DNA from 3 places in the Methylobacterium sp. AC315 genome. Region 3 is predicted to be linked to each of the others. Evidence: predicted binding sites of a transcription regulator. Region 3 holds the regulator's gene; each other region holds the start of a gene.

The links. The regulator LexA, encoded in region 3, represses DNA repair genes until DNA is damaged. The targets are predictions, from matches to a motif close to TGTTCNNNNTGTGTTCNG.
Region 1: the regulator LexA is predicted to act here: its motif matches at 5,359-5,376, upstream of AC0IY0_RS20250 (LexA family protein).
Region 2: the regulator LexA is predicted to act here: its motif matches at 4,467-4,484, upstream of AC0IY0_RS16160 (ATP-dependent helicase).

Annotation. Positions count from the first base shown of each region.
Region 1 is NZ_CEEDEA010000013.1:97,225-105,135, reverse strand. It holds gene AC0IY0_RS20285 (hypothetical protein) at 211-825, shown strand; gene AC0IY0_RS20280 (hypothetical protein) at 944-1,141, opposite strand; gene AC0IY0_RS20275 (class I SAM-dependent methyltransferase) at 1,969-2,805, shown strand; gene AC0IY0_RS20270 (hypothetical protein) at 3,154-3,423, shown strand; gene AC0IY0_RS20265 (hypothetical protein) at 3,805-4,620, shown strand; gene AC0IY0_RS20260 (hypothetical protein) at 4,766-5,020, opposite strand; gene AC0IY0_RS20255 (DUF6894 family protein) at 5,038-5,334, opposite strand; gene AC0IY0_RS20250 (LexA family protein) at 5,471-5,899, shown strand; gene AC0IY0_RS20245 (Y-family DNA polymerase) at 5,896-7,188, shown strand; gene drmB (DrmB family protein) at 7,542-7,911, opposite strand, start outside.
Region 2 is NZ_CEEDEA010000008.1:223,930-231,840, forward strand. It holds gene AC0IY0_RS16145 (accessory factor UbiK family protein) at 131-415, opposite strand; gene AC0IY0_RS16150 (hypothetical protein) at 583-831, opposite strand; gene AC0IY0_RS16155 (PhoH family protein) at 964-1,680, opposite strand; gene AC0IY0_RS16160 (ATP-dependent helicase) at 2,093-4,456, opposite strand; gene AC0IY0_RS16165 (AsmA protein) at 4,680-7,911, shown strand, end outside.
Region 3 is NZ_CEEDEA010000004.1:13,211-21,121, reverse strand. It holds gene gltA (citrate synthase) at 1-128, opposite strand, end outside; gene gltX (glutamate--tRNA ligase) at 357-1,784, opposite strand; gene AC0IY0_RS07740 (ComEC/Rec2 family competence protein) at 1,955-4,228, shown strand; gene lexA (transcriptional repressor LexA) at 4,222-4,941, opposite strand; gene AC0IY0_RS07730 (biliverdin-producing heme oxygenase) at 5,262-5,861, shown strand; gene AC0IY0_RS07725 (hypothetical protein) at 6,112-6,564, shown strand; gene AC0IY0_RS07720 (hypothetical protein) at 6,600-6,815, opposite strand; gene AC0IY0_RS07715 (hypothetical protein) at 6,814-7,014, shown strand; gene fae (formaldehyde-activating enzyme) at 7,071-7,610, shown strand; gene AC0IY0_RS07705 (hypothetical protein) at 7,611-7,911, opposite strand, start outside.

The DNA of each region.
Region 1 (7,911 bases), on a different contig from region 3:
CTTATGTACCACCCGCCAGGTCCGCTATGGGTCCGTGAGCGCTGGTCTACTAAAGGCGCACCCATAGCGAACCGGTGGCAGCGGTCCTCATCCGGATACCCAAAAAAAGACCCCATAGAAGTTCATTTTATACACCTGTTACTCGTAACAGGTGTTGCTTTCTGCTGCGACATGTGTCATATGATACACGTGTTCACAAGGAGCTACCTAATGACCGACTGGGACCTGCCCGATCTCTCTAGCCTCGCTTATGATCCGCAGAATTTCCGCGATCTGTCCGATACCGACCTCGGCCAGGCGATCTGGCTGTTTATGGTTCGGCCCGACAATGTGGTGCGCATGCTCACCGCCACCTATCTCGACCGTGCTGCCGTTGAGCCACTCGCCCCGGGACTACTACGGGAATTCGGACCCGACATCGCGCAGGACCGGCTCAAGCAGCTTGTTGGGCATATGGGCCGCCAAATCATGGAAGCGGCAGGCCTTCAGCTGGATAAGCAAGGCATGCGGATCACCCGCGAAAGCATCTTCACAACGGCTACGCGGTACACAGATCCAAACGCGCCTCGCGAGCGATCCATGTCGATCACGGCTGAGCAGCGCCAAGCATGGATGGAAAAAACGGCTGCTAGCCCGTTCAACGCATGGCTTAACGACAAAGTGAGAAACGCGGATGGAAGCCTGAACCTCGACCGCCTTTATGAAGTCGCTCGAGATTACGGGATCGAAACCGAGTACCGCCATCTCAACCCTGGCCAGCAGCGGATGAGCATCGGAATTCAGCTTCGCAAGAAGGTGCCAGCTTCCGAGTATGAAGCTGCATAGGCGTCCAGCCCGTAATACGCGGGCATACGAAAATAAACCTGCATCGGATGCATACTTCGGCTTAAACGAAAAAGGCCAGCCCAAAGGCTGGCCTTAGCTGTCCGATCGGATCGGAGACTTACTCGGCTGCGGTCATCTCGGCGGTGTAGTGGCCGCACCAGTCACCGTTCCCGACCACCGGCCACAGGCCCTTCGAGTTCGCCTCGGGCTGGCTCACCGGCGGATTGAAGCGGCACAGACCAGCGTCGTTCTGCGCGACGGCGCCATTGCCCTTGTGTTCATCGAAGAAGCGGCAGGTCTCGCACTTGGCGTTCATGGTCGGCTCCGGGGCTTGCGATCAGCGATCGCTCTCTCTTGCAAATTAGAACAAATCCAATGTGATGGCAACAAGCGGAGCTACGGACGGTTTGACTTATTCGGGTGACACCACGGCCAAGGATGCGCTCGAAGGGTCCCTCGGCGGCGTCCTGTGTAACGAGAGCCGGGGTCGGAAGCGGACATTCTGCCTACGACCCAGCCCGGTCGCCCCAACCGCCGTCGGCGCTTCTCCAAAGCGGCCGCTCGTCAGTCCTCCGGCAACTTAGGCTCGGGTCGAGAGGGGGCTTTAGCGCTGCACCCAAGACCGGACATCCACACCGACAGCGTTTGGTCTGTTTTGGGTGCGCCTTTAGCAGACCGCCATTTGAGGCTGCTCTCGACCCTTCTCGGACGACAAGTCAGACGCATTCTAAGGTCTGCAATCTGTTGGGAGCAGACATTCGCAGGATCTCAGTACCGTCACACTGAGTTCCCGAATGGGTATAAACTGTCTCGATCAGCTGCCCCGGAACCTGGATGCTGGCCCTCATGAGGCGTAGAACCGTCTCGTGGCGGGTTCTTGGCAGGGCATACCCTTCTAAAATGAATACCGAACTTCCGAGATGGGTTAGGACCGATGCCTGCAACTGCAGATGGCATCACGCGATCCGCATCTACGTTCTTTTCCCGGTTGCATGTATTGATTTTACGCAACCATAAATAGCAACGGCTGGCGCTCTTGCTCCTGCCTTGCCCGACCATGGGTCCAGCGGTCCAGATGTCGATCGGCCCTGGTTTTTCCCGCTGATCTCGATCGTACGGCACGGTCGGAGGGAGCCCTATGCTATGCTGAGATCACCCATCACGACGCTCGACGGCTACCATGGTCTCCTGCCACGCGCCTGGACGCGGGATGAGACCTGCGACGAAGCCTACGTCGACGCGCAGAACGACTTCCAGGCGACCAAGGCCCGGGCCTTCGTCCTACCGATCGTGCGAGAGGCTCCGGTCCGGACCATCCTAGACGTTGGCTGCGGCATGGGCGGCATGGCGGTTGCCCTGGAAAAGGAGGGCTACGAGAGCTACGGCATCGACCTGCCCGGGCTGACGCGCCGCTGGTCGTCGGCCGGTCGGAGTGCCGATCGGTTCTATCTGGTCGATCCGGACGCGTTCGAGCTCCCCTTCCTCGACGGCAGCATCGACTTCGCTTTCACCTTCGGCGCCATCGAGCACGTCGGCACAACCAACGGCCACGCTGACCGCCGTCCCGACTGGCACGCGGTTCGCCAGCAGTGGCTGCGGGAGATCTTCCGCGTCCTTTCCCCAGGCGGGCGGATGCTGATCGGCGGCCCCAACCGCGCCTTTCCGATCGACGTGGCCCACGGCCCCGACAACCAGGCGGCGTCCTGGGAGCGCTGGCTCGCGCGCCGGCTCGGCGCCACCGTCCACCGGACCTGGGGCGACAACTTTCTGTGGGCCTACCCGGACGTGCACCGCTACCTTGAAGGGCTGCCCTACACGATGGAGGCCCGCAGCATCGGCGGGTTTCTCGACTTCTCGCGCGTTCCGGCCTTCGCGCGCACAGCAGCGCGCGCCTACGTCAATCGCATGCCCCGCGCGCTGCTGGACACGGGGTTCAACCCATGGGTGATGGCGCTGGTCACGCGCTCTGCTGACAGCTGAGCAGGCCCCGGGCATGCGCCGGCGGCCCTTAGAGGGACGCTCGACCGACCTTGGAGATTGCACGTGACGGCGGCTTGCGAAGCGGACGGCGGGCAGGGGGCCGCCTGGCGGCGCCCCCGGTTCTCGGAAGTGCGCGGGGCCCTGCGGGCGGACCACGAGCATTGGCGGCGGCACGGGCACGGCTCCGTGCGCCTGCGGGCCGGCTACCAAGCGTCCTGCCTGTACCGGCTCTCCCGCTACGCCTTTGAGCGCGAATGGCGGGCAGCGGCCTGGTTCCTGTGGATCGCTAATATCTGGTGGACCGGCGCTGACATCACGCCGTCGAGCCAGATCGGGGGCGGCCTGTACATGCCACAGCCCAATGGGGTCGTGATCGCGGGAGCGGTCGGCCGCTGTGCGGCCTTGGGCAGGCAAGTCGTGATTGGAGGCCTAACTAGGGCCCCCACAGCGGACATCGGGGCCGGCCCTGGTCTGCCAGTCCTGGGCGACAGCGTCACCGTGGAGAGCCGAGCGTCGGTACTTGGCCCCATCCGCATCGGCGACGGTGCGCGGATCGGGCCGGGCTGCGTTGTTCGGACGAGCGTTTATCCTGGGGAGGGGGTCGACCTGATTGCCTGACGCCATGGCCACCTCTCAGCAGACGGTCTGCTATGAGGCGCTTGCTGACGTTCGCGAGCTTAGGTGCCAGTGTCGGCTCCCCACCCAAAGCAGCCGGCCGAGCCGGTGCGGTTTGGGTATGGCCATCGGAGCGACCGGCGGCAGTTCGCTATGGGTGCACCTTTAGCAGACCGCCATTCGCGACTGCTCTTGACCCATGCCAGCTGTAGAGACAGCCATCGACGCTTCACGAAAGCGGCCGTTCGCCGGATGTCTGACAACTTGAGCTCAGGGTAGATCGCGGACATTCGTTGGGTGTGATGCGAGCGTCGGTTTCGCATCCTCAGCAGAATTTGGCTGCGCGCTCGGCAGCGGACGTTCCACTATCAAAGCGATGCGGCGATGCACGAGGTCGAGGATCACGATGACGACGAACACGACGAGCCCATGCCGCGCGAACCAGAGGAGATCGAGACGCGGGAACTCGACGAAGCCCTACGCGGACTGACGCTACTCGGCGATGATCCTTACCTTGGCATGCAGGCCACGAACGTCGCGCTCGTAGACGGCTTCCTTATGCCGTTGGAAAGCGAAGCCCGCGCCTACCGCTCCGCTGATGAGGGCATCGACATCGGCCACGCGATGCTACTGAACGCGCTTAGCCAGCAATGGCTTTTCGCCGTATACGAGCTCCTGCGGACGTGGCGCGAGCGCGCTAAGAACGTCTTGAAGTGGAAGGCCAATGGCGGCCTCGAACTTAAGGCGGCCGCGCTGGAGAAGGGTAAGCCAAGCGACCTGAACCTCGGACGCGACGCCTTCGCCCGCGCGCTCCGGCGCATCATCGGGGACCCGGGGATCACGAAGGAAATCGAGAACGACCTAGCGCGCACACACGTGCTCTTCCGACAGCTTGAATTGCTGCGCGTGGCGCTCGCCAAGCATGAAGTCTCGGGCCGCCCGAAGCTGTTCGCCCGGGCGCCCGGCTACGCACGTATCGACATGTGGACGGGCTCCATGTCCTACGAACTCTCGAACGACTTCGCGATCTTGGACGAGGTCACCCGCCGATCGTTTGGCGACGGCATCCGGGCACTCGCGACGGATCGGACCGTTCCGACTGAGGAGAGCCTAGCTAGCTACGACGCGTTTATGGCCATGAAGCCGGGTGACGTGCCGGACTTCACGGCCCCGCCATGTCCACCAGTTCCAGACGAATGACGCTGTTGTCCTAAAGTGGCGCGTCGAGAACACCCTATCGGATGCCGTCGACGGGCGCGGCAGCGACGTCCGCTCTTTCGCGTTCCCACCCGAAGCGGACGGTACCAAATGTCAGTCCTTGCTCATCCGCTTGGAGACCATTGGCTCAACCGCCCTGCAGGCTCTCAGCGAAATCCTCCGGCACCTCGCCCCACTGCCCGAGGATCGCGACACCTTCCAACTCGCCGGTCTCGTCGTCAGCCACCACCTTCAACGCCGCGGCACCCAGCATGCGTGCGGCAAAGGCTTCGGCCTTCTTTAGCGCTCCGCTTTCGGTCTGCGCGGCCTCCTGGCGCGCCGGGCGCAGGCGCTTTCGGTGGAGCTCGAAGGGCTGCACCAAGTAGCTGGTCTTCATCACCATCGTGCCCTTCCTGCGCGTCAAGCTACCTTCACCGAGGTGAACGCACGCATCAGGACAGACCGGCCTGCGGCATCACGCACGTCAACGGACCACATCGTCCAGTCCTGGCAGCTGGTGCCGGTCATTAGGTCCAGCGCCACCCGATCTGCTTGCTGCCGGACCTCGCTTATGCTCGACAGCCAGCGCCCATGCAGATCGAACACGGCGTCACCGCAGCCCAGGCAATGGAAGCGGTAAAGCCTCCGGAGCATTGACGTTTTTCCAACTCTTCCACACTCGCCCACCGCGATCTCGGCGGGATCCGACACAGCCATTGAACTACGCTCCCGCGTCGTGTTTGTTCCTGATGCGTTCTATTCGAAGTGAGGTTGCGATGTATGCCCAGCGGCACGAACCGGCTGTGGAAGACGGGTCCTGGTGACCGCCGTGCTGACCCAGCGCGTCGATGAGATGCTGGTGGGCAGCGCCGACGCGGTGCGTGTGCCGCTGATCGGACAAGCCCTGTGCGCGGGCTTCCCATCGCCCGCGGACGACTTCATGGAGGGCGCGCTGGAGTTGCCTCGGTGGCTGGTGCCGAACCCGCCGGCGACCTTCTTGTGGCGCATAGCCGGTTCGTCGATGGAAGCAGCCGGGATCTACGACCGCGACTTGGCGTGTGTGGACCGTAGCCTCAAGGCCAGCCACGGTAGCGTCGTAGTGGCGGCAATCGACGGCCAGATGTCGTGCAAGCGCCTGGTGATCGAAGGCAACGTGGCCCGGCTGGCCTTCTGCAACCCGGAGCTGCCAGCCTTCGCCGTCGAGGAGATGGGCGAGGGCGTGATCTGGGGCGTGGTGCGCTTCTCGATCCGCTGGCACATCGCCCGGGGGCGGCTGTCGTGAGCGACCGGGCGGTGGCGCTGATCGACGGCAATAGCTTCTACTGTAGCTGCGAGCGGGTGTTCGACCCGAAGCTCAACGCGATCCCAGTGATCGTGCTGTCGAACAACGATGGCTGCGCGATCGCCCGCACCGCCGAGGCCAAGGCGCTCGGCATCAAAATGGGCGACCCGTACTTCAAGATCCGCGACATGTGCCGGGTCCAGGGCGTGCGGGTGTTCTCCTCGAACTACACGCTCTACGGCGACATATCGGGGCGCACCAACGCTGTGTACCGGCAGTTCAGTCCGCAGGTGGAGATCTACTCCATCGACGAGAGCTTCCTCAACCTGTCGGACATAGCGCCCGGCCTACGGGTGGAACTCGCACGGGATCTCCGCGCCACAGTGCGAGCCTGGACGGGCATCCCGACCTGTGTCGGGATCGGTCCTACCAAAACGCTGGCGAAACTGGCCAACCACGTCGCCAAGACCGTGCACGAGCTACAGGGCGTATGCGATCTGACCGACCCAGCCGCCTACGCGCATTGGCTTTGTCGGATCGACGTAGCTGAGGTCTGGGGCATCGGCCGGGCCTCGTTAGCGAAGTTGGAGGCCATGGGCGTGGAGAGCGTGGCGGACCTGCGCGACCTTGATCCACGGCCGGTGCGTAAGGGGCTCACTGTCGTAGGCGAGCGCATCATCCACGAGCTGCGCGGCCTGGCCTGCCTGCCGCTGGAGATGGTTCCGGCCCGGCGGAAGGGCTGCGCGGTCACCCGCTCGTTCTCCGGACGGATCGAGGACCAGGCCACGCTGGAGGAGGCGGTCTCGGCGCACGCTACGCGCCTGGGCGAGAAGCTTCGGCGGGAAGGCTTGGCCACCAATCACGTCACGATCTTCTACCATACCAGCGAGCACGATCGGGACGCGCCGATGCGCTCGGTCTCGACTACCGTCACCTTGCCTGAGCACACCTCGGACACCCTGGCCCTGATCAAGGCGGCACGCCACGGGGTGGCCAAGACTTGGCGTGAGCCCGGGCAGCGCCCGTGGCGCTACTCGAAGGCCGGCATCGTTACCAACGATTTGGTCCCGCTGTCGCACAGCCCGAGGGCGCTGATCGGTGCGATGGACCGCGAGCGGTCAGAGCCGCTGATGGCAGCCATGGACGCCTGCAACGCACGCTGGGGCCGTGGCTCAGTCGTGCCGGCCCGTGCGGGGCTAGTGGCCAAGCGGGAGTGGAACACGAAATTCGAAATGCGCACCCCGCGCTACACCACCCAGGTAAGCGAGCTGCCGGTGGCCCACGCCTAAGGGCAGCGGGCAACCGAGCTATGGTGTGGAAGCGCACTCGCAAGGAAAAACCGTGCCATCTATGCGCGGACCACAACCCATAGGTGGTTGTTCGCAGCATCGCGGGCGCATAGGTCGGTGTTGTGGGAAAGCGATGGCGTCGCGGTCCTGCAGCCCTCCCAAGGGCGTTTCCTCCCAAGACTTTGGGCCACTCCTTCGGGAATGGCCTTTTTTTGTGGCTGCTTTGGCAGTCATGATAGCCAGCGCAACCAGCTAAGCATTGCGCGGGCGACAGCTGCGACCACACCCGACAAAGCCACGCTTGCGCTTGCCCGATACGTTCTGCCAGCCCTCAATCTTAGTGATGAGTATTATCACCCGTCGATCTCAAAGCAGGCGAAGCGCGAAGTTGACATGGTCGGCACGAGTAGGCTGCGATCGAGAAATAGGTTGCGGCCCTCGCAGCTCGTCTCAGCAATAAGCAGGCAGCCATGACAGGCGGCCCCATGGGTTGCCCGGTCGCCAGTCTGATGCTCGGGGTCGTGATCGCAGCAAACGGGGTCGTTTGAGCAAATCGCGATCCGCTCGAGCGCCGCCCTTAAGATCTGAGCGAAGCGCGGCGCTGTGCCTACGAGCCCGCCGAGCGTTCCCTGCGCGCCCGCACTCGCGGTGTATATCAAGATGCCGCAGCGCTCCGCCCCGTTCGGCCCGAGAGCGTAGATGCGCTCCTTCAACGAGCTTGCC
Region 2 (7,911 bases), on a different contig from region 3:
GAATCACCCTATGCCTGACTATAGACCGGCCGTGACTCGCGACACAAAGTGCAGGTCACGCTCGGTGAACAGGAAACGAAATCGTCGGCTGCGCTTCCTGTGCAAAAGCCTGAAGCGTTGCCGTGCGGACTCAGATCGCCTCGCTGAGCCCCGCCACGCCGGCCGCGGCGGTGCCGGATTTGGCCTCGAGGGCGGTCACCCGGGCGGTGAGCGCGTCGTTCTGCGCCCGCAGGTTGGTCACGAGGTCGCGCAACACGTCGAGCTCCTCGCGGGAGGCGATGTCGAGGTCGCGCACGAGGCGCTCGGCCTGCGCCTTGACCACGGTCTCAGCCTCGCGGCGCACGCCCTGGGCGGCGCCGGCCGCGTCGGTCATCAGGCGGGCGAGGTCGTCGAACAGTCGGTTCGAGGGGGGCATCGTGGTCTCCCGGATCGGCCGGCTGCCGCTTCGGCCGCCTGACTGCGCGATTCGAGATCACGAGATAGGAATCCGCTCGATGCGGAGCAACGCCCGAAACGCGGTCCTGGCGGCGAAGCGAGGCCCGGAGGCGGGGAAGCGAGGCCCGGAGGCCCCGCTTCGCGGCATCACATGTGGCGCATCGTCCGGCGGTGCATGTGCCGGCGCATCATCCGGCGCTCCATGCGCCGGTGCATCATCCGGCGCTCCATGCGGCGATGCATCATACGGCGCTCCATCGGCGTCACGCGGACCTGGGTGACGGCGTCCGGCGCGGCGATCGCCGAGGGCATGGCCGGGGCGGCGCTGGCGGGCTGGACGAGGGCGGCACCGCCCAGCGAGGCCAGCACGGCGAAAGCGAAAGTCAGTTTCCTCACGAGGAGACTCCAATGTTCTGATATCCGGGCATGGCGCCCGGTTCATCCTCCCGGACGGGAGGTTCGGAGAGTCGTCTCGTGCCGGTGAGGGCACGGCGGGCCCGCGAGGACCCGCCGCCATCAACTTCTGGGTTAGAGATTCGTTTCCTCGAACGCCTTCACCCATTCGGCGCAGATCCCGGAGCGGACGATGTCGTCGCGGGTGAACTCCACCACCGGGATCGGCATCATCCGGCTCTTGATCAGGTGCATCACCGTGCGCAGGCCCGAGGTCTCGCGCAGGTCGGTCTGGGAGACGTCGCCGTTGATGATGACCTGGCAGTCGTCGCCGATCCGGGTCAGGAACATCTTGATCTCGGCGGTGGTGGTGTTCTGCGCCTCGTCCAGGATTACCAGGCAGTTCTTGAAGGTGCGCCCGCGCATCACCTCGAACGGGACGATCTCGATGTCGCCGGTCTTGAGCGCGATCTCGAAGGCGGCTTGGCCCATGCGCTCCTTCATGGCCTCGGTGAGCGGGGCGACCCAGGGGGCGATCTTCTCCTCCAGGGTGCCGGGGAAGAAGCCGAGCGAGCGGCCCGAGGGCACGTTCGGGCGGGTGATCACGACCTTGGAGATGCGGCGCTGGCGGAGCTGGTCGGCGGCGCGGGTCCCGGCGATGTAGGTCTTGCCGGTGCCGGCGGGCCCGAGGACGATCACCTGCGGGGCGCTGGCCAGGGCGTCGAGATATTCGGCCTGGCGGTCGGTGAGCGGTTGGATCGGGCTGAGGTTGCGTTCTTCGTCGAAGCGGGTGCGGTGAATACGGGGCGTGCGGTCTTCAACCAGTTCAAGTCGTGTGCGGCGTCGCTTCATGGATCAACACTCCAACGGGACTTGCCAACCTGGATCTGTCGATGAACTGCCGTTTACCTTGGTGCTCCCGGAGTTACACTATTCCGAAACTAATTCCGGCGCCATGCCGAAGGTTCCGCCCCGTGCTATTCGCCTGTGGAGAGCGTCACGCCGCCTCGCCCGGGGTCGAATACGCTGTGCAAGCGTCGCACCAACGCGATTCGCACGGGACGTTTGCGCGGCGGGTGTGACCGGGGGGTGACGGTCGGTGCCGCGCCGCCGGAAATGCCGGGACGCTGGCAAGATGGCATCAGGTCGAGGGCCGGGGACACGGGCGGGCGCGGCCATCCGGCACGACCGCGCTTCGTCCGGCCAGCACGGGCGAAGCCGGCCGACCCTGTGGCCCGCGAACGCCCGGGCCCGGTCGGCGGGGCTAGCTCGATCCAGCCTGGATGAAGCTGTCGAGGACCATCTTCCGGCCGGCCTTGTCGAAGTCGACGGTGAGCTTGTTGCCGTCCACGCCCGCGATGGTCCCGGGGCCGAACTTCATGTGGAAGACCCGCTGGCCGTCCTTGAACGCGGACGGCGTACCGCTCGACTTGGCGATCAATTCGCCCTCGATCTGGCGCGGGCCGCCCGACCGTCCGCCGGGCGCGGTGCCGAAGCCGGACCGGCTCCCGGCGCCGGAGGCGGTGTTGGCCTGGGCGCGCTGCCAGCCGGGCGTGCCGTAGCTCGATCCGAACGGCGTCGGGTTGCGGTCGAACCGCGAGGCGCCGGCCGAGAAATGCGCGGGCGCCTCGACCACGTCGACGGCCGATTCCGGCAATTCGTCGATGAACCGGGACGGGATGGTCGAGGACCACAGGCCGTGGATCCGCCGGTTGACTGCAAACGACAGCTTCGCCCGCTTGCGCGCCCGGGTGAGGCCGACATGGGCGAGGCGGCGCTCTTCCTCCAGGCCGGCCCGGCCGCTCTCGTCGAGCGCCCGCTGGTTGGGGAACAGGCCGTCCTCCCAGCCGGGCAGGAACACGGTGTCGAATTCCAGGCCCTTGGCGGCGTGGAGCGTCATCAGCGAGACCCGCTCGGCGCCCTCGGCCTCGGAGGCCTCCATCACCAGGGAGACGTGCTCCAGGAAGGCCGCCATGTCGGGGAACTCCTCCATCGAGCGGACGAATTCCTTCAGGTTCTCCAGGCGGCCGGCGGCGTCGGCGGAGCGATCCTTCTGCCACATCTCGGTGTAGCCGGATTCCTCCAGGATGGTCTGGGCGACCTCGCTGTGCGGCTGGGTCTCGACCAGCCGGGCCCACCGCGAGAAACTCTCGGTGAGCGCCCGCAGGGTGGCGCGGACCCGGGGCTTCAGCTCGTCGGTCTCGCACAGGCGCTGGGCGGCGATCAGCAGCGGCAGGCGGTTGGCCCGGCCGAAGGTGTGGAGCTGCTGCAGGGTGGCGTCGCCCAGGCCGCGCTTGGGCGTGTTCACGATCCGCTCGAAGGCGAGGTCGTCGCTGACGTTCATGGTGACGCGCAGGTAGGCCAGCGCGTCGCGGATCTCGGCCCGCTCGTAGAAGCGCGGACCGCCAATCACCCGGTAGGGCAGCCCGAGCTGGACGAACCGGTCCTCGATCTCGCGCATCTGCGCCGAGATCCGCACCAGCACGGCGATCTCCGACAGGGGGTGCTGCTTGGATTGCAGGGATTCGATCGCTTCGGCGAGCTGGCGGGCCTCCTCCTCGGAATCCCAGGCGCCGGTCACGGTGACGCGCTCGCCCGGCTCGTCCTCGGTGCGCAGCGTCTTGCCCAGCCGGCTCTCGTTCTTGGCGATCAGGCCCGAGGCGGCGGCCAGGATGTGCCCGGTGGAGCGGTAGTTGCGCTCCAGCCGCACCACCACGGCGCCCGGAAAATCGTGCTCGAACCGCAGGATGTTGTCGACCTCGGCGCCGCGCCAGCCGTAGATCGACTGGTCGTCGTCGCCCACGCAGGCGATGTTCTTGCGGGTCTGCGCGAGCAGCCTGAGCCACAGGTACTGGGCGACGTTGGTGTCCTGGTACTCGTCGACCAGGATGTAGCGGAACCGGTCCTGGTAGGTGGCCAGGACGTCCGGGTTCTCGCGCCAGAGCTTGAGGCACAGGAGCAGAAGATCGCCGAAATCGACGGCGTTCAGCGTCGCGAGCCGGGCCTGGTAGGCGGTGTAGAGCGTGCCGCCCTTGCCGAACGCGAAGGACGCGGCTTCGCCCGGGGGTACCTGATCGGGCGAGAGCCCGCGGTTCTTCCAGCCGTCGATGGTGTGGGCCAGGGCGCGTGCCGGCCAGCGCTTCTCGTCGATGTTCTGGTCGGCGATCACCTGCTTCATCAGGCGCAGCTGGTCGTCGGTGCCCAGGATCGTGAAGTCCGACTTCAGCCCGACCAGCTCGGCATGCCGGCGCAGGATCTTGGTGCCGATGGCGTGGAAGGTGCCGAGCCAGGGCATGCCCTCGCCGGCGGGGCCGATCAGCGCGCCGATCCGGAGCTTCATCTCCCGGGCGGCCTTGTTGGTGAAGGTCACCGACAGGATGTCGAACGGGCGGGCGCGGCCGGTGGCGATCAGGTGGGCGATCCGGGTGGTCAGCACCCGGGTCTTGCCGGTGCCGGCCCCGGCCAGCACCAGCACCGGGCCTTCCGTCGCCTCGACGGCGCGGCGCTGCTCGGGGTTGAGCCCTTCGAGATAGGCGGCGGCGTCCCGCCGGAGGGCGCCCATGGCGCGGGCGGCGATGGAGGTCGGAGCGCCGTCCCCGGCGGGCTGCGCGTGCGGGCCATTCTGCATTCCGCTTCCCTGGACCAAATCGCGAACGGCGTCGAGGCCATTCGGTCCGGAGCCGCTGCAGCTCCGAGGGGGGATCGCCCGTGCGGGGCGCGGCCGGCAGCGCCTCTGGCGCCGTCCGGGACTTATCGTGCTATGGCCGGTGACAGGTTGCCCAGGGGGGCACGCGACGGCGGGGCATCGCGATGGTGCCGGCCCGCGCGGAAAAGAGTGCGGAACGGGTAGCGTGCGTGATCTTCTGACCGCGCTGGCGGGCGCCGTCATCCTGGTTCTCGTCGCGGCTCTGGCCGTTCCGCCCGTCATCGATTGGCAGGCCCAGCGCGCGCTCGTCGACCGGGGCCTGACGCGGTCCCTCGGGGTGCCGGCCCGGACCGACGGCCGGATCGAGGTCCGGCTCCTGCCCTCGCCGCGGCTGCGGATCGACCGCCTGCATCTCGGGGCCGATCCGGCCCGCCCGACCCTCGACGCCCGCTTCGTCAAGGCCGAGATCGCCCTGACGCCACTGCTGAAGGGCGAGTTCCGCTTCACCGAGACGCGAATCGGACGGGCCGAGATCAAGCTCCCGGTGGTGGCCAGCGAGGCCCTGCGGATCCCGCCCGATCTCGGCGAGGCCCTGCGCGCCCGCGACTTCGCCATCGAGGACCTGCACGTCCAGCAATTCCTGGTGACCACCCAGGTGCCGGCCACCGGCCGGACCGACCAGCTCTACGTCCAGGACCTGCACCTGCAGACCCCCGCGCTCGTCGGGCCGTGGCGGGTCGAGGGCACCAGCGGCGGCGTCCCGTTCCGGGCGGTGAGCGGGACCCCCGGGGCGGACGGGCGGCTCGCCGTGAAGATCGCCGGCGGCGGCGACGCGCATCCCCGCTTCGAGGCCGACGCCCGGTTGGGCCTCGTCCCCACCGAGTCCGACGGGGCGGTCATCGAGTCCGAAGGCTCGGCCCGCCTGGTGGTCGGCCCGCCGACCCAGGCGGCCGGCCCCTACCTGCCGTTCTCGCTCGGGGGCAGCTTCAAGGCCCGGGGCACCCAGGTCCGGTTCGAGGGCGTCGAGCTGGCGATCGATCCGGGCGGCCGGGCGCTGCGCCTGGGCGGCACCGGACGGCTCGACCTGCGCCAATGGCGCGCCGGCCTGACCCTGGAGGCCCGCCGGCTCGACCTCGACGCCTTCCTGACCTCCCCGGAGGGCCAGAACCTGATCGGCCGCGGGCTGCCGGGCGCCGGGGCCGGGTTGCCGGCCATGCTCGACCTCGACCTGTCGGTGGGCAGCGCGGTCCTGGGCGGCGAGGAATGGTCGAACCTCGCGCTCGCCGGCACCGTCGAGCGCGCGGGCGGCCTGCTGCTGCGCCGCCTGACCGCGACCGGACCCGGCGACGCGACCCTGACCGTCAGCGGCCAGGTCGAGGCGGCGCCGCTGCGCCTCACCGGTCCCGTGGCGCTGGTCGCGGCCGATTCCGACCCGCTCGGGCGCTACCTGCGCCGGCTCGGCGTCGAGGGCCCCCTGACCGCGCTCCTCGACGGGCGCAGGGTCGAGGCCGCGGCGGACCTCGCGGCGGCCGCCTCCAGCCTGTCCGTGCGCAACCTGCGCCTCGCGCTGGGGGCGGCCCGCGTCACCGGCAACGCCCGCTACACCGCCGCGGAAGCCGGCGCGCGCGGGCGGTTCGACGCCCAGATCCGCGCCAGCGGCATCGACATCGCCGCCCTGCCGCCGCTCGGGACGACGCTCGGCAGCCTGCGCGACCACGACCTCGCCCTCACGCTGGAGGCCAAGGACGTGCGCTACGGGCCCGCCGGCTCCGGCAACGGCACGATCGCGGCCAGCATCCAGTCGGACGGGTCGAGCCTGGTGGTCGACAGCCTGGATGTGACCGACCTCGCGGGCGCCAGCGCCAAGCTGTCCGGCCGGATCGGCGCGGACGGGACCGGCCGCGTCTCCGGCCGCCTGAAGGCCCCCGTGGCGGCCCCGCTGCTCGGCCTGCTCGAACGGGTCTGGGTCGGCGAGATCCGCCTGCTGCCCGCGTTCCTGCGCGAGGCACCCCTCGACCTCGCCGTGACCCTGGACCGGGAGGGCGGCGCGTCCGACGCCCTGCGCAGCCAGATCAAGGGCAGCGCCGGCGGCGGCACCCTCGACCTGACGCTGGCGAGCCGCGGCACGCGGATCGAGGGCGGAACCGCGACCCTCGCGGCCCCCCGGGCGGGTCTCTGGTTCGGGCGCACCGACATCCCCGGATTGCAGCAGCCGGCCGAGCTGCGCCTCAGCGCCGAGCGGCCGGACGCCGACATCCTCGCGCTGACCGTCGACGGCACGCTCGCCGGCCTGAAGCTCGCCACCGCCCGGCCGATCCTGGTGGGGTCCGACGCCCTGCCGGGGGCCGGCGAGATCCGGGCCGCCACCGCCGACCTCGCCCCGTTCCTGACCCTGGCCGGGGCCGCGCGCCTGGCGCCGGGCGTGTGGCCGGCCGACCTGACGTTCGTCCTCGCCAAGGACGGCAGCGACATCGCCGCCGACACCACCGGGACGGTCGCGGGCGCGGCCCTGGGCGGCCGGCTGCAGCGGGCCCCGGGCGGGGCGCTGCGCGGCCGGCTCAGCTTCGACCGCCTGTCGGTGCCGCAGCTGGCGACGGCGCTGCTGCTGCCACCGGATCCGGCCAAGGCCGACCGCTTCGGCCCGGTCCCGCAGGCGCTCGCCCCCCTCGCGCTCGAGGCCCGTGTCGCGACCCTCGACCTCGGCCGCGGCCTCGCCGCTACGGAGGCCGGCCTGGCCCTCGGCCTTGCGGACGGCGTCCTGACCCTGCGCAACCTGACGGGCAAGCTCGCCGGCGGGCGGATCGCGGGCTCGGCCACGCTCACCCGTCGGGGCGCGGAGGCGTCGGTCACCGGCGAGGGCGCCCTCGACGACGTGGCCCTCTCCGCCCTGGCCGGCGGTCCGATCGGCGGACGCCTGACCGCGTCCGCGCGCTTCGTCACCACGGCCGAGACCGCCCCGGGCCTCGCCGACAACCTGTCCGGCAGCGGCAGCCTCACCCTCAAGGATCTGAGCGTTCCGGGGGCCGACCCGGCGTCGCTCGGTCGCGCGCTCGCCCGGGCGGTGGAGATCGACGATCCCCTCCGCGAAGGCCGGCTCCAGGCCCTGGTGGCCGAGGAACTCGCGAAGGCCGGCGCCCAGGCGAAGGCGCCCGCGCGCAGCCCGGCCACCCTCGTGGGCGGGGTCCTGCGGGCCGGGCCCCTCGACCTCGATTTCGGGGCCGCCCGCTGGTCCGGCACCCTCGGCTACGACCTGCGCGGCGGCCGGCTCGACGCCCGCGGGCTCCTGTCCGGCGGCCCGGTCCCCCGCGGCTGGAGCGCCGGCCCCCCGGCCGTCCAGCTCGGCTTCACCGGGTCCCTCGCGGCCCCCGAGCGCGTGCTCGACGTCGGCGCCCTGTCGAACGGGCTCGCCGCCTTCGTGCTCCAGCGCGAGTTGGACA
Region 3 (7,911 bases):
TCGAAGGTGAAGGCGCCGGTCTTGGCGTAGAGCTTGCCGATGTCGATGACGTCCGGGCCGATCGTGCCGGACTTGACCGGCAGTTCGATCTCCTTGCCGTCCACGGTGATGGTGCTGGATGCGCTCATGGAACGTGGACCCTTCTCTGGCGACGTGGCGGATGCCGGCCTCGGGCTGCCCGAGTCGACCCCGGGGCCGGAGCACGCCGCGCGTTATGTTGCGGGTGCTCACAGGCCATGGGTTACCCAAACGGCAGTGCAGCAGCAACGGGGTCGGTGACAACCGACCGCCATCGCCAAGCAAAATCCGGTACCAAGCGAAATCCGGGCCGAGGCGCGCAGTTCCTTCCCGCCCGCTCAGCCCTGCGGCACCTGATCGGCGAGGCGCGCCAGGGTCTCGGATCGTCCGAGCACCGCCATCACGTCGAACAGGGGCGGGGAGGTGGTGCGGCCGGTGAGTGCGGCCCGCAGGGGCTGGGCCACCTGCCCAAGCTTGCACCCGGCTGTCTCCGCATACTGACGCACCGCACCCTCGGTCGCCGCCGCGCTCCACTCGGGCAGCGACTGGAGATCCGGCAGCACCCCAGCCAGACGCGCCCGGCCCTCGTCGGACAGGAGCGTCCGGGCCTTGTCGTCGAGCACCAGGGGACGCTGGGCGGTGAGGTAATAGGCGCTGTCGAGCAGTTCGATCAGTGTCTTGGCCCGCTCTTTCAGGCCCGGCATGGCCTGGATCAGCTGGTCCTTGAGGGCTGGCTGGAGCGTCGCCGGGAGGCCGCGCTCCGGGCCGACGTTCGGCAGGATCGTCTCGAGCGCGGCGACCAGATCCGCATCGGCGCTGCCTCGGATGTAGAGTCCGTTGAGGTTGGCGAGCTTGGCGAAGTCGAACCGCGCCGCCGAGCGCCCCACTGCGCGGAGATCGAAGGCCGTGATCATCTCGTCGGTGGAGAACACCTCCTGGTCGCCGTGGCTCCAGCCCAGGCGCACGAGGTAGTTGCGCAGCGCCTCCGGCAGGTAGCCGAGGTCGCGGTAGGCCTCGACCCCGAGCGCCCCGTGGCGCTTCGACAGCTTCGCCCCGTCGGCGCCGTGGATCAGCGGGATATGGGCCATCCTGGGGATGTCCCAGCCGAGCGCAGAGAAGATCTGGCTCTGCCGGGCCGCGTTGGTGAGGTGGTCGTCGCCGCGGATGACCTGGGTGACGCCCATGTCGTGGTCGTCGACCACGACGGCGAGCATGTAGGTCGGCGTCCCGTCCGAGCGCAGCAGGACGAGGTCGTCGAGATCGCGGTTGGCCCAGGTCACCCGCCCCTGCACGGCATCCTCGACCACCGTCTCGCCCTCGATGGGCGCGCGCAGCCGGATCACCGGCCTGACCCCGGCAGGAGCCTCGGACGGGTCGCGATCGCGCCACCGCCCGTCGTAGCGCGGGGCCCGGCCCTCGGCTCGGGCGGTCTCCCGCATCTGCGTCAGTTCCTCCGCGGAGGCGTAGCAATGGTAGGCGCGGCCGGCGGCCAGCAGCTCCTCGGCGACCGCGCGATGGCGCTCGGCGCGGGCGAACTGGAAGACCACGTCCCCGTCCCAATCGAGGCCGAGCCAGGACAGGCCGTCGAGGATCGCGTCGATCGCGCCCTTGGTCGAGCGTTCCCGGTCGGTATCCTCGATGCGCAGCAGCATCTTGCCGCCGGTGTGGCGGGCGTACAGCCAATTGAACAGCGCCGTGCGGGCACCGCCGATATGGAGGTATCCGGTGGGCGAGGGGGCGAAGCGCGTGACGACGGCTGAGGACATCGGGCCGATATGTTCGGGGGCGAAGGGCGACGGGGCGGTGCAGGGCGTCAGGGCGGCGCCCGTCGCACGGCGTGGCGCCCGTAGCACGAAGCGTCCGCTGTAGCACGGGCCGACGGGTGCGTTAAGAATCCCCGGCCGGGACTTGAGTCGTCCGGCACGGGGCGGGGCGGATGCGGCGGATCGGCGCGAGGCTGGCGGGCGGCGCGGTGGCGCTGGCCGGCACGCGCCCGGTCTCGATGCCGGCGCTCCGCGGCTGGCTCGCCGATGGGCTCACCCGGGAGGTCGAGCAGCGCCGCCTGTTCCCGTGGCTGGCGGTGGCGTTCGGCGCCGGGATCCTGGTCTTCTTCGGGCGTGCCGACGGGACGCCGTTCCTCGCCGCCCCCTTGGCAGGAGCGGCGCTCGCCCTCGCGCCGGCGCCGTTCCTGGGTGCGCGGCCGGGGGCACTCGCCCTTTGCCTGGCGCTGACAGCCGGCTTCCTGGGCTTCGCGGCGGCGACCTGGCGGGTCTCGCAGGTGGCGGCGCCGATCCTCACCCGCACCACAATCGGGCCGCTGACCGGGATGATCGAGGGGCTGGACGAGCGCGAGGTCGGCGCCCGGCTGGTGATCAGGGTCGAGAGCTTCGCCGGGCTCGAACCCGCTTTGAGGCCGCTTCGGGTGCGGGTCTCGTTCCGGAAGGCGCCATCCCTGCGGCCCGGGGACTCCATCGTCGCGACGGCAAGATTGCTGCCGCCGCCCGAGGCGGCACGACCGGGCGGCTACGATTTCGCCCGGGATGCCTACTTTCAGGGACTCGGCGCGGTAGGCTCGCTGATCGGGGCGATCACGGTTCGAGAGCCGCCCACCCCGCCACCTCTGCGCCTGCGACTGGCAGCCTTGCTGGACGAGGCCCGCAACGCGCTGACACGCCGGATCGCGCAGGCCGAGGGCGGGCAAGCGGGGGCCGTGGCGGCGGCCCTGGTCACGGGCAAGCGCGGCCTGATCGGACCGGCCGCCAACGATGCGCTCCGGGCGGCGGGCATCTATCACGTCGTTTCCATCTCGGGCCTCCACATGGTGCTGGCCGCCGGCGTGGTGTTCTGGCTGGTGCGGGCCGTCTTGGCGCTGGTGCCGTATTGCGCGCTGGTCTGGCCGATCAAGAAGATCGCCGCCGGGTTCGCGATGCTGGGCGTCACCGCCTATTGCGCATTCTCGGGCTGGGACATCGCCGCCGAGCGCTCGCTGATCATGACGCTGATCATGCTCGGCGCGATCCTGGTCGACCGGCCGGCGCTGTCCATGCGCAACCTCGCGCTGGCCGCCCTGATAGCATTGGCGCGGGAACCCGAGGGCCTGCTCGGACCGAGCTTCCAGATGTCGTTCGGGGCGGTGGCCGGGCTGATCGCCTGCGCGCGGCTGATCGACGGACGCCTGTTCCAGCGTCCCGGGGCGGGGCGGATCGAGCGGTTCGTCGGCACCGGCCTCTCGGCCGTGACAGGCACCCTCGCGACGACCCTGGTGGCACAGGTCGCGACGGCGCCGTTCGCGACCTACCATTTCCAGACGGTCCAGCCGTTCGGGCTGATCGGCAACGCCCTGACCCTGCCGCTGGTCTCCCTGGTCGTGATGCCGGCGGCGGTGATCGGGATCCTGGCCTATCCCTTCGCCCTGGACCGGCCGATCTGGTGGCTGATGGGACAGGCGGTGGGCGGCATGCTGGCGATCTCCGAATGGATCGCCGGCTTCAATCGGGCCGTCCTGGTGCTGCCGGCCTTCGGCACCGGCGCGCTGATGCTGCTGGCGGCCGGGCTGCTGCTGGCGACGCTGCCGGTATCGCGGCTGCGCTGGCTGGCCCTGCCGCCCGCCCTGCTCGGGCTCGGCCTCGCCGTCGTTCCGGAGCGATTCGACCTGTACGTCGACCGGCAGGGCGGTGGTGCGGCCGTGCGTGGACCGGACGGAGTCCTGTGGGCCCTCGGCAATCCTTCGGCCTTCGTGATGGAGCAGTGGCTGAAAGCGGATGGCGACGGGCGATCGGCGAAGGCGGTGATCCAGGCTTCGTCGGCTGTCGGACGGTGCGACCGGCTCGGCTGCACCGCAAGCCTGCCGGACGGCCGCGCCGTCGCCCTGGTCCGCGACCGGCGCGCCTTCACGGAGGACTGCGCCCGGGCGGCCCTGCTGATCTCGCGGCTCGCGGCGCCGCCCACCTGCACGGGGCCGCTGGTGATCGACCGCCGGGTGCTCGCCGAACGAGGCGCCGTCGCACTCCGGGCCGACCGGGATGGCTTCACGGCACGCTATACCCGCGACACGGGCCGTACCGTGCCTTGGCGGGCATCACCGGCTTCGCGGCCATCGCCTGTCCCACAACCGAAAGTGGTAACGCCCTCCGAGCCGATCCCGGCCGAGGCCGACGTCGCCGGTTCCGAGGCCGCGCCCGGCGACGCGCCGGCCGAACCCCTTCAGTAGCGGCGGACGAGGCTGACGAGCCGGCCCTGGATCTGGACCCGGTCGGGCCCGAGCACGCGGGTCTCGTAGGCCGGGTTGGCGGCCTCCAGGGCGATCGAGGAGCCCCGGCGGCGGAGGCGCTTGAGCGTCGCCTCCTCGTCGTCGATCAGCGCCACGATGATGTCGCCGGTATTGGCCGTATCCTGCTTGCGGATCACCACGAGATCACCGTCCAGGATGCCGGCATCGACCATCGAGTCGCCGCGGACCTCGAGGGCGTAATGCTCGCCGCCGGCCAGGAAGTCCGGCGACATGGTGATGGCGTGGCTCTGGTTCTGGATCGCCGAGACCGGCGTACCGGCCGCGATCCGGCCCATCACGGGGATCGAGATGGCGCGGCCGCCGTCGTCGATCATCCGGGCGGTCGCCGGCTGCGCCGGCAGCTTGGACTTCCCGCCCTCGACCACGCTCGGGGTGAAGCGGCGGGGCTCCGCGGGTGGAGCAGCCGCCTGGGACAGGCTCTCGGGGATGCGGATCACCTCGATGGCGCGCGCCCGGTTCGGCAGGCGGCGCAGGAAGCCGCGCTCCTCGAGGGCCGTGATCAGCCGGTGGATGCCCGATTTGGACTTCAGATCGAGGGCGTCCTTCATCTCGTCGAACGAGGGCGGGACGCCACATTCCTGCATGCGGCTCTGGATGAAACGCAGGAGGTCCAGCTGCTTGCGCGTGAGCATCGACGGGGGACTCGCGGCTTGGAGGACCGCATCGATGCGGTCGCGGAAACAAATCACGAACACGTTAAACGTTCCGCAAGTGTTCCGCAAGCGTGATCGGCCGAGCTTGATCGATCGGCGATGTGCGGATGCGGCCGTTGTGTGCCGTGACGCGGTCGCGCCGCCATGGCAGAACCGGTCTGGCCGGATCGGCACGATCCCGGGCCAGCCTCGGTGACCCGAATCGCCGGAGTGGTCCATAGGCTGGGACGGTCAGAGTGGCGCGGCGGGCCGCTCACGTCTGCCCACGGCACCTTGCCCGGACGACAGACATAGATCGCATGGACGCCGCATCATCCGACATCGCCGAGACCGGCAGCCGCGTGAAGCGCCTGAGAGTGGCGACCGCGGCCGCCCATGATCAGCTCGACCGGCGCATCATGGCGGCAAAGCCGTTCGCGAGCCTGGAGCGCTACGCGCTGTTCCTCCAGATCCAGTACAGGTTCCATGCGGTCGTCGATCGAGTCTATCGCGATGGCGCGTTCGCCCATGTCCTGCCCGATCTCGACGGCAGGCGCCGACTGCCCTTGATCCAGCAGGATCTGCGCGATGTCGGAGCGCCCGTCCCTGACGGCGCGTCCGAGGAACATCCCGGGACGATCGAACCGGCGCAGGGATTGGGCTGGCTCTACGTCGCCGAGGGCTCGAATCTCGGGGCGGCCATCCTGCTCAAGGAGGCCCGGGCGCTCGGCCTGTCGGAAACCCACGGTGCGCGCCATCTTGCCGGACATCCCGAAGGACGCGGGTTGCATTGGCGGCTTTTCACGGCCGCCCTCGACCGGGTCGAACTCCGGGAGGCCGGGGAGCAACGCGTCGCCGCGGGGGCGACGGAGGCGTTCCAGTTCGTGCGTCGGCTGGTCGGGGACGTCTTCGAGGACTAACGGCGCCGCCACCCGGTCGGATCGTTCCGCCGTCCTGGCGCAGCAACAAAGCCTGTCACGCGCGCCGTCCACCGCCGAGTCGAGCGATGACCGGTCGCGGACGCTTGGAACGGCGTCTCGGGCGACAAACGAATTGACTGGGCAAGCGGCGCCGTTTCAATGCGCCGAGGTGCTTGCCCCGGTCGGCGGGGCAGGCGGATCGTCCCGGCGGCTTCGAGACTGGGCTGGAATTGGGCTTGGGATGACGAGGATGCGACGCGCGGCTCTTCTGCCCATCGGTGCCGGGGCCGTCGGCCTGGCGCTGGCCGGCTGCACCACCGGGTTCTCGTATATCTCGCGCAACTACGTGGCGCTCACCCCGCAGGTGGTCACCATCGGCTGCAAGGAGCCCTACGAGGTCTACGACAACCGGCAGGTGCGCCGGATGCTCGTCGTCTCGAACGCCCTGCGCGAGTACACCGGCTGCAATCTCAGCGAGGTGCGGATCGATCCCGATCCGGCCGCGACCCGGGTGAAGCGCTTCCGCACCGCCGCCCGCGCCTATCTCGACGAGACCGTGCGGGAGGATTGCCGGATCACCGGCGAGACGGTGTTCGATCCGCAGAAGAGCGAATTCACCTACGCCTGCGACGCGCCGATCGAGAAGCGGGGCACGGTGGTGCCGCGCCTGCCGGGCCGCAATCCGGGCTTCATCCAACAATGATCTGAGCCGCCCGCGCCGGCCCCGAGACCGCCCGGTCAGGCGCCCGGCTTGGGGAAGGTGCGCTCGGCCGCATCGCCGGCCGCCGCCAGCAGGGCGCGGGCGAAGGCCCGGGCCTCCGCCCGGTCCAGCACGATCGCCGCGGTGACCGGGCCGCCGCCGAGGTCGGCGAGGGCGAGTTCGAGCCGTACCCCGTCCGGCATGGCGCTCGCCTGGAGGCTCCAGCCGCCCCCCCGATCCGTGCTCTCCGTCATGACATCCCTCCCGGCTGCCGGACCCGAGACAACGCCGCAGGCTCCGGCCGGAACGGCCCTGGCCCGGGACTGTTCCCGCGTCGCGCCGCACCCGACTTCCCTGCCCCGCGGATCCGAGTTCCTCAAGAGCGCCGGCCCGACCGTGGCGATCGCCGGGGTCGGCGCCCTCGACGGGGTCGGCCTGCTCCGGAGCGATTGACGCCGGCGCCTCGATGATGTCTCCCCCGGGCGACCTGACACGGGGAGTCGCGACACATGCAAGAGATCTGGTTCCGCACCGGCGAGGCCACCGTCCTGGCCGCCGACGGGCAGTACACCGACGCCATGCCCGAGGTGCTGATCGGCTCGGTACGGGGACCGGTGGGTCAGGCCTTCGCGTCGATGATGGGGCAGGTCCAGGGCCACACCCGGATGTTCGTGGTGCGCGACCTCAACCAGCTCGTGCGCCCCGCCACGATGATGACCACCAAGGCGACGATCCACACGGCCGAGTATGTCGAGCTGCTCGGCGGCGTCGTCCAGGCCGCCACCGGCGACGCGATCGTGGATTGCATCATCGAGGGCGTGCTGCCCAAGGACGGTCTCGACGAGCTGTGCATGATCGTCATGATCTGGCTCGACCCGCGCTGCGCGGAGGACGACAACCTCGACCGCAAGGACCTGTACCGCACCAACTACGAGGCGACGAAGCTCGCCATCGCCCGGGCCCTCAAGGGCGAGCCGACCGTGGACGAGCTGATCGCCAACCGGAAGACCGTGAAGCATTACGCGCTTGAGGACGTGATCGAGTATTGATCAGCGCGGCGGGATGCGCCCCACCGAGCACAGGGTGCGCATCGCGCTGCTGCCGGGATCGGTGTAGCAGGAGGCGGACCAGCCGTTCTGCTGGATGAACGACTTGCGGCGGTCCGACAGGGCGGTCCGGTAGGCGTCGGCGATGATCGGCTCGACCCGCGCGGCCGGCTCGCCGACCAGGATCTCCGAGGCCGCCGCGAGGTCGCGGAAGAAGGCCGCCGAGGGAGCGGGCTCCGCGGAGGTCGCCTGCACGATCGGTTCGGCCCGGCAGGTCACGTCGAACTTGATCGGACCGGCCAGG